Endozoicomonas sp. GU-1: one gene and its partner. The protein of the gene in region 2 interacts with the protein of the main gene of each other region in a pairwise test. Links are inferred from orthologs where the notes say so. Each region holds a gene or a part of one and is shown on either strand. Other genes may lie near its edges.

Region 1 (5,946 bases), 1.7 Mb from region 2 along the record:
GGTATAATTCATAGTCATGAGGTAAAGTGCATAGCCCTGAGGAATGCCAAGGGTGTAAATGTAACTTTCTTCCATAAACCATTGGCTGTTTAGACTTATTGCTTAATAAAGTAGTACCTTAGAACCTCTAATTGTTCCGGCAGGACTGGTTGGAGTAGCTAGTATTACTTATTGAGTGCGGTGTTGGGTTAGCTTAATGTGAGTCGGCATTTCATAGGCTGTACATATATTGAACAATGAGTACTGGCACAGCCGGTCCAGCGGATAGTCCTCCCCAAAGTGAAACAAGGCTATTCAAAAACCCGAGAATTAAAAGGAGTACAGAAATGTCAAAAGGGCATTCTCTACAAGACCCTTACCTGAATGTGCTGCGTAAAGAACGCGTGCCGGTTTCTATCTACCTGGTTAATGGTATTAAGCTTCAGGGGCAGATTGAGTCTTTCGATCAGTTCGTTATTCTTCTCAAGAATACGGTGAGCCAGATGGTTTACAAGCACGCCGTATCAACTGTCGTTCCCAGCCGTCCGGTTCGTTTGCCGATGCAGGGTACTGATCAGCCTGAGAATGAGTAATTCTGTTGATGCATCTTGAAGGCACCTGAGGTGCCTTCAGGTGTTTATATTTATTTTAAAAATGAGCCATGTGGCGCAGTCTTGTTTTCAGGTTGTCTGTTAGCTGGTTCTCAGCTCGTGCGGTTCGTGGCTGTTTAGGAGATCTATTTGTTTTTTGACCGCCATGAGGGTGGTGAAACCGCAGTTCTTGTTCATCTGGAATTGAACGATGAGCGTGAGCGGGAAGACCCCCAGGAATTTATGGAGCTGGTACGCTCCGCTGGCGTTGAGTCTGCCGCATTTATTACCGCAGGCTGCAAACATCCCAATCCCCGTTTCTTTGTCGGTCCCGGCAAAGTTGAAGAAATCCGTCAGCTGGTTGTCCTGCACGATGTCGATGTTGTGCTGTTTAATCATGCCCTCTCTCCGAGCCAGGAACGTAATCTGGAAAAAGAGCTGAAATGCCGGGTTATTGATCGTACCGGACTGATTCTGGATATTTTTGCCCAGCGTGCCAGAACCTTTGAAGGTAAACTTCAGGTTGAGCTGGCTCAGTTGCAACACATGAGCACACGACTGGTTCGCGGCTGGACTCACCTTGAACGGCAAAAGGGCGGTATCGGCCTGAGAGGACCGGGTGAAACCCAGCTGGAAACTGACCGTCGTCTTCTCAGGGCGCGCATCAAAAGCATTAGCCGTCGTTTGGAAAAGGTGCGCAGGCAGCGGGAGCAGGGGCGACGTTCCAGACAGCGGGCAGAGGTTCCCCAGGTATCACTGGTCGGTTATACGAACGCTGGCAAGTCGACACTGTTTAACCGCGTGACCGAGTCGGTGGTTTATGCGGCTGACCAATTGTTTGCCACCCTTGACCCAACACTGCGGCGAATTGATTTGCCAGATATCGGGCCTGTCGTTCTTGCGGATACGGTGGGTTTCATACGTCACCTGCCTCATAAGCTGGTGGAGGCATTTCGGGCAACCCTTGAGGAAACCCGTCAGGCTGATCTTCTGCTGCATGTTATTGACAGCCATGATCCGGAGCGTCTGGAAAACATGGATCAGGTTCATTCGGTACTGAAAGAGATCAATGCGGATGAAGTGCCACAGTTGGAGGTCTATAACAAAATTGACCTGTTACAGGGGGTAGAGCCGAAAATCCAGCGCAATGATGAAGGGCGTCCTGTGCGGGTCTGGGTTTCCGCAGTGACCGGAGAGGGTGCTGATCTGCTGCAGGACGCCATCAAAGAGTTGCTTTCTGATGATATGCTGCAGGGACAGTTAACCCTGAAACCTGCCCAGGGACGTATCCGTGCCCGTCTTTATCAGCTTGGTGCTATTCAATCCGAAGCCTACTCCGATAGTGGTGATGTGGTTCTGGATATTCGCCTGCCAAAGTCTGACTTTGAGCGCCTTTCCAAGCAGGAAGGTCTGAGTGAGAGTTGCTTTAATTCCATGCTGTAAGCTCTTGCGGTTTGTGCGTATTGGCTCAGGTCAATACGTACGATGTCTTTTATCTTCAATATTACCTTCTCGCTGTCTCTGCTGGCTTTGTGCCAGTAACAGTATGTACTGTTTATGCAGTCAAAAAGTGTGGTCGCAGATGATAAAAAGCGTTCCTGGCTGGACAGAATATTTCATCAGGACAGATGGATGAAATTTGGGCGAAACAGCTCTGATTTGGTGTTTGTAAAGAAAATCCGTTGCGGTCTTTACCAATTCGGCTTGCGCTATTCGCTATCCAAACTCTACAATCTGGCTCAGGAACTATCTTTACCGGGTACGTCTTATTGAGTGCCTGTAAAGGCTGGTCAGGATTCCGGACGGTACGGATACATTGCATTTTTTACGCTCCTGTGTTGCAGTGAAGGGCGAAGTGGAAGTTGATGACTGCTCTGGAAATTTATCCTGCGACGTCATGTCATACCTGGGACTCTCAAGGTCTGTAGGTAACTATGGTATGCACATCCTCTGATGGACCGGCAATGGATTTAATCGCCTGTTGTCCCCAGTAACAGGGATGCTCAAACCAAAATTCAATCTGATGCTGACTCTACGGAGACATATATGGCCTGGAACGAGCCGGGTGGAAACAACCAGGATCCATGGGGCGGTGGTAACAAAGGCGATAAGCAAGGACCACCGGACCTGGACGATGCTTTTCGCAAATTTCAGGAAAAACTGAATTCCATGTTTGGGGGTGGCCGCAAAGGCGGTGGTGGCTCCGGTGGTGGTGCTCAGGCAGGCTCCTCTTCCGGCATTTTTATTGGCATCCTGATACTCGCTGTTGCAGCCTACATCTGGAATGCGGTCTATACCGTTGATGAAAAAGAGCAGGCCGTCATCCTGCGCTTTGGTGAGTATGCAGAGACGGTTGGCCCAGGCCTGCATATGTACTTCCCTCCCATTGAAACCAAGTTTCAGGAACGGGTGACTGAACTTCGGACCTATAACCTCTTGCAGCAAATGTTGACCGAAGACGAGAACATCGTCGAGGTGGCCATGTCGGTTCAGTACAACATTGATGATATCAAGCACTATGTTCTCAACGTTGCCAAGCCGCTGGTGAGTCTGGAAGAGGCGACACAGAGTGCGTTGCGTCATGTTGTCGGTGGCTCCGAAATGTATCAGGTGTTGACCGAAGGTCGTGAGGTGATGGGTATCGAAGTGCGTGATCGCCTTCAGGCTTACCTGGACAGCTACGGTACCGGCCTTAATGTGGCCAAGGTAAACATCGAGAGCGCCCATCCTCCCAAAGAAGTGCAGGCAGCGTTTGATGACGTTATCCGCGCCCGTGAGGATGAAGAAAGGGCCAAGAACAAGGCTCAGGTGTATGCCAACAAGATCATTCCGGAAGCCCGTGGTCAGGCTCAGCGTATTATTGAGAGTGCCAACGGTTACCGTGATGAGGTAGTAGCCAAGGCAGAGGGTGAAGCGGATCGTTTCGTGAAACTGTTGGGTGAGTACCAACAGGCACCTGAAGTAACCCGCGAGCGTCTGTATATTGAGGCGATTGAAGACGTGTTCAGTAAATCCAGCAAGGTACTGGTGGATGTTGAAGGTGGCAATAACATGATGTATCTGCCGCTGGATAAACTGACACAGTCCCATGGTAGCAGCAAAGTGCCATCCAGACAGTTATCTGCCCAGGAATTAAACGAGATTACCACCCGGGTGACAGAAGAATTGAATAAACGCGTCAATAGCTCGCGAGTCAGTGGGGGGAGGGTAAGTCGATGAGTCAGAAAGCCTTCACTGGACTGATTATTTCTCTGGTTGTTGTAATACTGGCGTGGGGAAGTTTATTCGTTATCTCCGAACGGGAGAGGGCGGTGCAACTTCGTTTTGGTCAGGTAGTACGTGACAGTATTCCTCCGGGCCTGCATGTGAAAATCCCGCTGGTTGACAAGGTTAAGGTGTTTGATGGCCGTCTGCAGACTCTGGATGTGCCATCCGAGCGTTTCCTGACCCTTGAGCAGAAGGCCGTGATTGTGGATTCCTACATCAAGTGGCGCATTCACAACGTCTACGACTTCTACCGCGCAACGGCAGGCGATGTATTCCGTGCCAGTAACCTGCTTGCCCAGCGTGCTGAGTCCAGCATGCGGAACCAGTTTGGTAGCCTCACTCTGAACGAAGTGGTGTCCGGCCAGCGTGACGAGATGATGGAAGAACTGACCACAACGCTGAATGAAGTTGCCCAGGATGAGCTGGGGGTCAGTGTTATGGATGTACGTATCAAGCGGATTGACCTGCCTCCCCAGGTCAGTGACTCGGTATTTGAGCGGATGTCATCCGAGCGTGAGAAAGAGGCCCAGGACTATCGTTCCCGTGGTCAGGAGATGGCAGAAGGTATCATGGCGAATGCCGACCGTGAAAAGCAGGTGGTTCTGGCCGATGCCTACCGTCAATCTGAAATGATTCGCGGTGACGGGGATGCCAGGTCAGCTGAGATTTATGCCAAAGCGTATCAGCAGGATCGGGAATTCTATGCCTTCTATCGTAGCCTTCAGGCTTACAAAGAGAGCTTCGGAGAGTCCGGTAACGTCATGCTGATAGAACCAAAAGGTGATTTCTTCCGCTACTTTAATCACGATAAGCAAGGCAAATAATGAACTCTTGCTGCCAGCGCTAAAAAACCGTGGTAATATTATCAAAACCGGGCCTCGCCCGGTTTTTTCGTGTGTGGGCAGGTAGCGAAGAAAAAACTTCCACAGTAACAATAAGAGAGGCTGTTATGACCGTCGCTGATCGCTGGCTGCTGCCTGATGGGATTGAGGAAATTCTTCCCGGCAGAGCCCGTTGTGCTGAAAAGTTAAGGCGCGACATACTCGACCTGTTTGACCGCTGGGGTTACCAACTGGTGATTCCTCCCCATCTGGAATTTATCGAGTCACTGACGGCAGGTGTCGGTCATGACCTGGATCTGCAAACCTTCAAGGTAACCGATCAGCTGACCGGTAGAACCATGGGATTAAGGGCAGATACCACACCGGCGGTGGCCAGAATTGATGCCCATACCCTGAAAGTGGATGGGCCGGTAAGACTTTGTTATTCAGGCAGTGTCTTTCATACCCGCCCCGCTTCCCTCGGGGCTTCAAGGTCACCCATCCAGATCGGTGCAGAGCTGTATGGTCACTCTGGCGTGGCAAGTGACCTGGAAGTGATTTCCCTGATGCTGGAAACCCTGGCTCAGGTGGAAGCCGATTCAGTCAGTCTGGATCTCGGGCATGTGCAGATTTACCGTTTGCTGGCATCTCAGGCCGGACTGTCGGGTGATCAAGAGCTGGCGCTTTTTGATGCCTTGCAGCGCAAGGCGATCTCTGAAGTTGAACAGCTGGTCAATCAGTGGGATATCAGCGCAGGGTCTGCCCGAATGCTGACAAGCCTGCCCAATCTGGCCGGTGGTCCGGAAATACTGGAACGGGCCAGGGGTGAGCTGGCTGATGGTCCTGAGGGCGTTGCCACTGCTCTGGATGAACTCGGGTTGATTGCCAGAGAGATTACCAGTCTTTATCCGGGTGCTGACTTCTATTTCGACCTGGGCGAACTCAGGGGCTACAACTATCATACAGGTGTCGTTTTTGCGGCTTATCTGCCCGGTCAGGGGCAGGCAATCGCCAAAGGTGGGCGCTATGATGGGATCGGTGAAGCCTTCGGCCGATCACGCCCTGCGACCGGTTTCAGCACTGACCTCAAGACGCTTATGGAGCTTAAGGCGTTGCTGGAGCTGAAAACAGAAAGTACAGATGACTGTACCGAAGGCAAGACTATTTTTGCGCCTGTTGATGCGGATGCTGCCCTGGTGCAGTGCCTGCGTCGGCAGGGGGAACGGGTAGTTCGCCAGCTGCCCGGGCAAGCGACAGAAGCAGCGGGCATGGGTTGCAACCATCAGCTG
Region 2 (8,460 bases):
CAACAACGCCTTCATGTACTGACTGGGAATCTTCAAATAAAATTGGCCAGCCATGTGTGCCGTGATGATTTTGAGCGCAGGGTTAACGGCTGGCTGGCGACAGCTCAGCTCGTCAATGATTACCAGCTGAAGAGGCAGGATTTTGTCAAAGAGCTGCTGACGATGATGAATCCTGAATAATACCAATTCCACCTTCTAAATATGATGCTTGCTGATAACCTGTGAAAAATTAAGGAGAAATGCTATGGGTCTGTTTGATGCCTTACTGGGCAATGCAGGTGAGATGAGCAATACGGAAGCAATGGAGGATCTGGCAACCATTCTTAATCCGTCGGAGTCCATAGAGCTGGCCTATAAAAGCTGGTGCGGGATATGGTGGTTTTGACCAATCACCGGTTGATTCTGATCGACAAGCAGGGGCTTACCGGACGCAAGGTTGAATATCGCTCAATACCTTATAAGTCGATCATTATGTTTACTGTTGAGTCTGTAGGCCATTTTGATCTGGATGCTGAACTGAAACTATGGATTTCCGGCCAGCCAGAGTCAATGCAGATGGAATTTAACAGCAAAACCAATATTTATAAGCTTCAGGCACTCCTGGCGGCAAAAGTGGCAGGGCAGTAGTTGCTTGCCAGCCAGTCGTTGATAAAGGCCACCATCGTGGCCTGTTCGGTTTAGCCCTGGACTCTCAGCAGGTTTGAGAGTGCCGGATTGGGTTTGTCGGCGGCTTTGAAAATCAGTGCGATTTTGCCAATCGTTTGAATGAGATCAGAGTTTGTCGCGCTGATCAGTTCGCTGACCAGTTGCTGGCGGGTTTCCCGGTCGCCAATGGCGAATTTCACCTTGATCAGTTCATGGTCATTCAGTGCGCGTAATGTTTCTTCAACCACGCCATCTGTCAGCCCCTTGTCTGCCACAATGACGACAGGGTTCAGGTTGTGGCCGATGGTACGGAAATGCTTCTTTCTGGCTGCATTCAAGCTCATGTTTGCTATTCCTGATAATTTCTTTAATAACGAATCGTCATACACGATATCTGATGATGGGTATGACCGTATTTTTCCAGAGAAGTTTTCGTTAATGCAGGTTGGGGACAGAAAAGTACTGTTCATGGAGCGCTTAACGGTCATTGACTGGGTGTCGAAGAGAGCGAATTAATGTCCAGCGCCGTGGACTGCGGAATGGGTCTCAGGCTGGCAGCATTTAAGTCACTCGACAGCATATGCAAGCTTCTGGTGGCGCATGCTATCGCTTTCTGGCTGCTGAGGGAAGTGTGCCTGCTGTTCGAGGCTGCCCGTATAAGTGGTGACTTGTCTCTTCGGCAGTGGTTGAACAATACGTATTATGCTGATGGTGTTACAGCTGTTAGTGATTACTGACTCCACAATAATAAACATGCCAAAGCGTTTGATCAGCACCAGTGTGTGGAAAGTGTTGGCTTGTGGTGCGTAATAACCCCTAATCATCCGCTTAATCTTTTATTGTCTTCTGCTGTCACCGCCATGCTGTATAAGATATTATCACCATGACTTTTACTTTACCGGCTGATGGAAATCTCAGCTTTTGTCAGGTGTAAACTTTTACCCCTTTCGGTTTTCGGTTTGATGTTGTCCAAATATTTTTCAGGCAACGTCTAGGAGCCTGTCCGAGAATAGACTGCCCTACTGCGGTGGCAGCAAATTGGTCTAAAAATTCCGTTTTGTTCGGCAAATAGCCCCGCTATTCACCTCACAAAACGAAATTTTTATCCTCAATTTTCTGCCATCCTCGCTATGGGGTCGCCTAGACGGGCGCTATTCTCGGACAGGCTCCCAGGCTTAATTTACAGGCAGTTTGCAAAAAGATTATGGCGAGATCCAAAAGTAGTGGTCGCTGGTTAAAAGAGCACTTTGATGACCACTATGTAAAGCAGTCGCAAAAAGATGGCTGGCGATCCAGGGCCAGTTATAAACTTCTGGAAATTCAGGAGAAGGATAAACTCTTTCGCCCGGGTATCCGGGTGGTTGATCTGGGTGCGGCACCCGGTGGCTGGTCTCAGGTAGCAGTTGAGTTAGCGGGTGATCAGGGGCGGGTGGTTGCTTCTGATATTCTGCCAATGGATCCTATCGCCGGGGTTGACTTTGTTCAGGGTGACTTCACAGAAGACGCGGTGCTGGAACAAATACTCGAAACCATCGGTTCGGACCGGGTAGACCTTGTAATTTCCGATATGGCCCCCAATATGAGTGGAGCACTCTCTGTTGATCAGCCCAATGCCATGTACCTTGTGGAACTGGCACTGGATCTGTCCAGGCAGGTGTTGCGTAAAGGAGGTGTGTTTCTGGTTAAGGTGTTTCAGGGTGAAGGCTTTGATGCCTATCTGAAAGATATGAAAACCAGCTTTGACAAAGTGCAGACCCGCAAGCCAACGGCTTCCAGGGCGCGCTCAAGAGAAGTATATCTACTGGCCTCGGGCTTCAGGGGATAATACCGGGCGTTGAATAATAGGATGCATTAATCAGCATGATAGAAGACAATCACTGTCACACCGTCCGCTGATCGTGTATCGTTGCAGATAAGCATTAATACATAATCACAGCGAGCCAGGGGAACGTGCTCAATATAAACGATTACCTGAGGCTTAAGTACGCTCAAGAGAGGTTAGCCCCTTGAATGATATGGCAAAAAATCTGATTCTCTGGGTCATAATCGCCTTGGTGCTATTGACCGTCTTTAAAAACTTTGATGGCATGCAGTCGTCTACCCAGAAGGTTGCCTATTCTGACTTCATCAGCATGGTAGAAAATCGCCAGGTCAGTAAGGTTGTTATTGATGGTTTTACCATCACCGGCATGTTAAACAACAGTGAACGTTTTGAAACCAATCTGCCGCCCACTGTGCCAGACAACAAACTGATGGATGAACTCCTGCTGGGCAAGGTACAGGTTGAGTCCAAACCTATTGAAAAGCAGAGTATCTGGACACAGCTATTGGTGGCCAGCTTCCCGATTCTGGTGATTCTTGCGGTCTTTATGTTCTTCATGCGTCAGATGCAGGGCGGCGGCGGCGGCCGGGGTGGCCCGATGAGCTTTGGCAAAAGCAAGGCCCGCCTGCTGTCTGAAGATCAGATCAAAACCACGTTTGCCGATGTAGCCGGTGTTGAAGAAGCCAAGGAAGATGTTCAGGAGCTGGTCGACTTCCTGAAGGATCCCGGTAAATTCCAGCGTCTGGGTGGTCGTATTCCCCGGGGCGTTCTGATGGTAGGTCCTCCGGGTACTGGTAAAACCCTGATCGCCAAAGCGATTGCCGGTGAGGCCAAGGTTCCGTTCTTTACCATCTCCGGTTCTGACTTTGTTGAGATGTTTGTAGGTGTTGGTGCTTCCCGTGTTCGTGACATGTTTGAGCAGGCCAAGAAGCAGGCACCGTGCATTATCTTTATTGACGAGATTGATGCGGTCGGTCGTCACCGTGGTGCCGGTATGGGCGGTGGTCACGATGAACGTGAGCAGACCCTTAACCAGCTGCTGGTTGAGATGGACGGTTTTGAAGCGAACGACGGTATTATTGTAATTGCTGCTACCAACCGTCCTGATGTTCTTGACCCTGCGTTATTGCGTCCCGGTCGTTTTGACCGTCAGGTGGTAGTTGGCTTGCCGGATATCCGTGGTCGTGAGCAGATCCTGAAAGTGCACATGCGCAAGGTTCCGGTTTCTGACAATGTGCAGCCTTCGGTTATTGCCCGTGGTACTCCCGGATTCTCCGGTGCCGACCTGGCTAACCTGGTTAACGAGGCGGCACTCTTTGCGGCACGGGCTAACCAGCGCACCGTTGGCCAGAAAGAGTTTGATCTGGCGAAAGACAAGATCATGATGGGCGCTGAGCGCAAGTCCATGGTCATGAGTGATAAGGAAAAAAGCAATACAGCTTATCATGAAGCAGGCCATGCCATCGTTGGCAGATTGGTTCCGGACCATGATCCAGTCTACAAAGTGAGTATTATTCCGCGAGGCCGGGCACTTGGGGTGACCATGTTCCTGCCTGAAGAGGACCGCTACAGCCAGAGCCGCCAGGCACTGCTGAGCCAGATATGTTCACTGTTTGGTGGCCGTATCGCAGAAGAGATGACGTTGGGGAAAGATGGGGTAACCACCGGTGCCTCCAATGATATCCAGCGTGCTACCCAGATTGCCAGAAGCATGGTGACCAAGTGGGGCCTTTCTGAAAAGCTCGGCCCACTGCTCTACGATGAGGATGAGGGTGAGGTTTTCCTGGGTAAAAACTACGGCAGCGGTGGTTCCAGGATGAATGTCTCCGGTGAAACGGCGAAGATCATTGATGAGGAAGTTCGTCGGGTTGTTGATGAATGTTACTCCCGCGCCAACCAGATTCTCGTCGATAACCGCGACAAGCTGGATCAAATGGCTGAGGCGCTGATTCAGTACGAAACCATTGATAGTGATCAGATTGATGACATCATGGCTGGCCGTGAAGTCCGCCCTCCCAAGGATTCCGGCGATAACGATGACAGCGGTGTAAAAGCTGCTGCTGATGAGCCTGAAGTAAAGGCCGAAGACGGTGATAAACAAGATTCAGGCGGTTCGATTGGTGGCCCAGCTGGGGAGCACTGATCGTCAGTCAGGTCTATGATGATGAAGGGCAGGTTTATCCTGCCCTTTTTTGTATCTGCCAATTTGTCCATGGTTATCGGTTTTTTGGCCACGGTTGGTATACCCGCTCAGGGAGAGTGATTGGTTGGCCATCAGAGAAAAATGACTGAACGGGATCTGAGGAGTATTCATGAGCAACGAATTCAAGTTGAACTGTGCAGGGAAAATGCTGGATCTGAACAGGCCCAGGGTGATGGGGGTTTTGAACGTTACACCGGACTCTTTTTATCAAGGGAGCCGCTGTGCTGATAACTGGCTGAACGTTGCCGAGCAGATGATCAAGGACGGGGCGGATATTCTGGATATTGGTGGCGAGTCAACTCGCCCCGGTGCTTCCGGTGCGCCAGCCCAGGAGCAGGAGTTAGAGCGGGTTCTGCCGGTTATCGAAGGTTTGGCGTCGCGCTTCAACGTCATTATCTCCATTGATACCAGCTCTCCTCTGGTGATGAAAGAGGCAGTAAAAGCGGGCGCGGGGATTATTAATGATGTCCGGGCGTTGCACCGTGAGGGGGCGCTGGAAGCAGCAGCGGAAACGACGGTTCCCATTATTCTGATGCACTCTCTTGTTGATCAACCTGAGCCCGGGGTTGTACCGGTCTATGGTGATGTGGTTAAGAGGTCAGCCAGTATTTGATGGCTTGTGTGGAGCGCTGCGAGAATGCCGGAATTGCCAGGGAGCGCTTGATACTGGACCCGGGCTTTGGGGGCGGTATGTTTGGTAAAACGCCGGTGTACGATCTTGAAATGCTGAAGGGTTTTCGCCGCTTCCATGAACCCGGTCTGCCGGTATTGGCGGGTATGTCCAGAAAGTCCTTTATTGGGGCAACCCTGGACCGGGATACTGAAGACCGGCTTCCGGGCAGTCTCGCTGCAGCCATGCTGGCTGCACAGGCAGGTGCTCATATCATCCGTGTGCATGATGTCAGGGAGACGGTTGATGTCCTGCGTTTGCTTCAGGCCGTTGACGAAGCTTAACGTTTTCATTTGAAAAAATAATGATGCCTGCCAGTCTGGAGATCGAGCTTCTGCAGTGGTGGGTAGTCTTCACTGTCATTAAGTCATCAATGTCGCCTATTCCTTAAACCCTCTTCGTTTTCAAGATAACCTGATGGTACTGGTGGTTCACTTGAATGAGTGAGATGATTACCGGATATTGCTTTCAGAAATTCTTGGTAAACGGCTATGGCTCGCAAATATTTTGGTACCGACGGAATTCGTGGGAAGGTGGGGGATTTTCCGATTACCCCGGATTTTGTCCTCAAGCTGGGCTGGGCGGCGGGTCGTGTGCTGGCTGAACAGGGTGAAGGGAAAGTCATTATTGGCAAAGATACCCGCATTTCCGGCTACATGTTTGAGTCCGCGCTTGAGGCCGGTCTGTCTGCTGCCGGTATCGATGTTGTTCTGACCGGGCCAATGCCAACCCCGGCCATTGCCTATCTGACCCGAACCTTTAATGGGCAGGCGGGTATTGTGATCAGCGCCTCCCATAACCCGTTTTACGACAATGGTATAAAGTTTTTTGCAGGCGACGGCACCAAGCTATCCGATGAGGTTGAGCTGAAGATTGAAGCATTGCTTGAGTCAGAGATTGAGGTAGTGGATTCCCAGAGCCTGGGTAAAGTGACCCGGATGAATGATGCTGCAGGCCGGTACATTGAGTACTGCAAGGGCAGCACTTCCCAGCAGCTGGATCTGCGTGGCATGAAAATGGTGATTGATGCCGGCCACGGTGCAACCTATCAGGTTGGTCCTGCGGTCTTTCGAGAGCTGGGTGCGGAAGTGATACCGATGTGCATCCATCCGGATGGCGTCAACATTAACGAGAACGCTGGTGCTACCAGCCCGGAAGGCATGGCTGCCAGAGTCAGGAAAACCGGTGCGGATCTGGGAATTGCCTTGGACGGTGATGGTGACCGGGTCATTATGGTGGATGATAAAGGTGAGATCGTCGATGGCGACCAGCTGCTGTTTATTATTGCCATGGATCGCCATTCCAGGGGGATCTTGAAGGGTGGTGTCGTGGGCACGTTGATGACCAACCTCGGGATGGAGAAAGCACTGGAAGCTGCCGGCATTCCCTTTGCCAGGGCCAATGTCGGTGACCGTTATGTCAATGAACTGCTGATAGCCAATGACTGGCAGCTCGGCGGTGAGTCTTCAGGCCACATTATCTGTCGTGATGCATCGACCACGGGTGATGGCATTGTCTCGGCATTGAAAGTGTTAAAAGCCATGCAGACAGCAGGTAAGTCACTGTCTGAAATGGTGGCTGCGATCACACTTTATCCACAAGTCATGATCAATGTCCGGGTGCAGAACAAGCGGGACACCGACACTATTCCAGGTATTGTTGAGGCGGTAAAAAAAGCAGAAGAAGAGATGGCCGGAAAAGGCCGCGTGCTTCTCAGAGCTTCAGGAACTGAGCCAGTCATTCGAGTGATGGTAGAAGGTGAAGACGGCGATCAGGTAAAGGCCCAGGCGGAAAAGCTGGCAAAAGTGGTTGAACAGGAAATGTGCTGAATGACGCCCGGTGCAGGTATCGGCCTGCACTGGAGCTGTGTTGCCTTGATTTCAATAGCTTCGCAGGGCTTGACTTATTGTATGTTGGTGTCTTTCGGGTTAGTATTCCGGCCTCGCGATCAAAGAGGTAAGCGGTATGCGTCAGCCACTGGTAGCCGGAAACTGGAAGATGAATGGTTCTTCTGACAGTATCCGTGAGCTTGTTGATGGAATCCTTTCGGGACTTGAAACCAAGGCTGAGGTGCTCGTTTTTCCACCTAGCGTATACGTTCAGCAGGTACGCGACTTGCTGAAGGGTTCTGCGGTTAAATTGGGTGTGCAAAATGCCTCCGATAAGCTGTCAGGAGCCTATACGGGTGAAATCTCTCCTCTGATGGCCAAAGACCTTGGCTGTGAATATGTACTTATTGGTCACTCTGAGCGTCGTTCCCTGTATGGCGAAACCGATGCCGATGTGGCTGCGAAATTCTGTGCTCTGGTTGACCAGGGTCTGGTGCCAGTGCTTTGCGTTGGTGAGACTCTGTCTGAGCGCGAAGCTGGTGACACTATGAAAGTAGTGGCTCATCAGATCAATACTGTGCTTCGGGCTGCTGGTCCGGAGCGTCTGGCTAATTATGTAATTGCCTATGAACCAGTTTGGGCTATTGGAACCGGCCTGACTGCAACCCCTGAACAGGCGCAGGAAGTTCATGCTGAAATTCGTGCGCTGCTGGCAGAAAACGATCCGTCCATGGCGGACAGAACCCGTGTTCTGTATGGTGGCAGCATGAAGGCTGACAACGCGGCAGAACTGATGAGCCAGCCTGATGTTGATGGTGGTCTGATCGGTGGTGCTTCGCTGGTAGCTGCTGATTTCAAGGTGATTTGTCACGCTGCGGGATAGTAATGGAAACCATTATTCTTCTTGTGCACGTGCTGGTAGCTGTTGGCGTGATCGCTATGATCATGCTGCAGCAGGGCAAAGGTGCAGAAACAGGAGCCAGTTTTGGCTCGGGGGCTTCGCAAACGGTGTTTGGAAGCCAGGGCTCAGCAAACTTTCTGAGCCGTACAACCGCTATTCTGGCAACGATCTTTTTCGTCACCAGTATCGGTCTGGCGATGATGGCCAGGCAGAAAGCTGATAGTGTTGCTGATGCTGGTTTACCGTCTGTTCAGATTGAACAGAGTGTGCCGGTCAATGATGCGCCTTTTTCGGTTGATTCATTAGAAAACACTATCGGAAGCGATGCGCCTGTGTTAGAGTCTCAGCCCGTTGAGAGCAGCGGCTCCAGCAACTCTGAAAACCCTCAGT

What was found. The genes of interacting proteins can lie anywhere in the genome.
Region 1: the proteins of ftsH (region 2) and hflC interact in binary tests that used the Escherichia coli proteins (3 or more experiments, as listed by UniProt). The link is inferred for Endozoicomonas sp. GU-1 from one-to-one orthologs.

The regions. Positions count from the first base shown.
Region 1 is NZ_CP114771.1:2,776,907-2,782,852, reverse strand. What follows is about bases 2,723-5,722. They hold hflC (protease modulator HflC), read left to right. Parts: upstream 2,723-3,784; coding sequence 3,785-4,660; downstream 4,661-5,722. Other genes in these bases: O3276_RS11500 (ATP phosphoribosyltransferase regulatory subunit), read left to right, coding at 4,786-5,722; hflK (FtsH protease activity modulator HflK), read left to right, coding at 2,723-3,788. In the rest of the region: RNA chaperone Hfq, read left to right, coding at 327-572; ribosome rescue GTPase HflX, read left to right, coding at 720-2,012; more of hflK, read left to right, coding at 2,616-2,722; more of O3276_RS11500, read left to right, coding at 5,723-5,946.
Region 2 is NZ_CP114771.1:4,459,013-4,467,472, forward strand. The notes cover bases 2,183-5,135. They hold ftsH (ATP-dependent zinc metalloprotease FtsH), read left to right. Parts: upstream 2,183-2,660; coding sequence 2,661-4,610; downstream 4,611-5,135. Other genes in these bases: rlmE (23S rRNA (uridine(2552)-2'-O)-methyltransferase RlmE), read left to right, coding at 2,183-2,470. Also shown: O3276_RS18425 (hypothetical protein), read left to right, coding at 1-180; O3276_RS18430 (PH domain-containing protein), read left to right, coding at 245-385; O3276_RS18435 (PH domain-containing protein), read left to right, coding at 373-627; O3276_RS18440 (YhbY family RNA-binding protein), read right to left, coding at 678-989; O3276_RS18445 (hypothetical protein), read right to left, coding at 1,212-1,469; more of rlmE, read left to right, coding at 1,850-2,182; glmM (phosphoglucosamine mutase), read left to right, coding at 5,832-7,169; tpiA (triose-phosphate isomerase), read left to right, coding at 7,306-8,052; preprotein translocase subunit SecG, read left to right, coding at 8,055-8,460. UniProt on the Escherichia coli protein: Acts as a processive, ATP-dependent zinc metallopeptidase for both cytoplasmic and membrane proteins. Plays a role in the quality control of integral membrane proteins.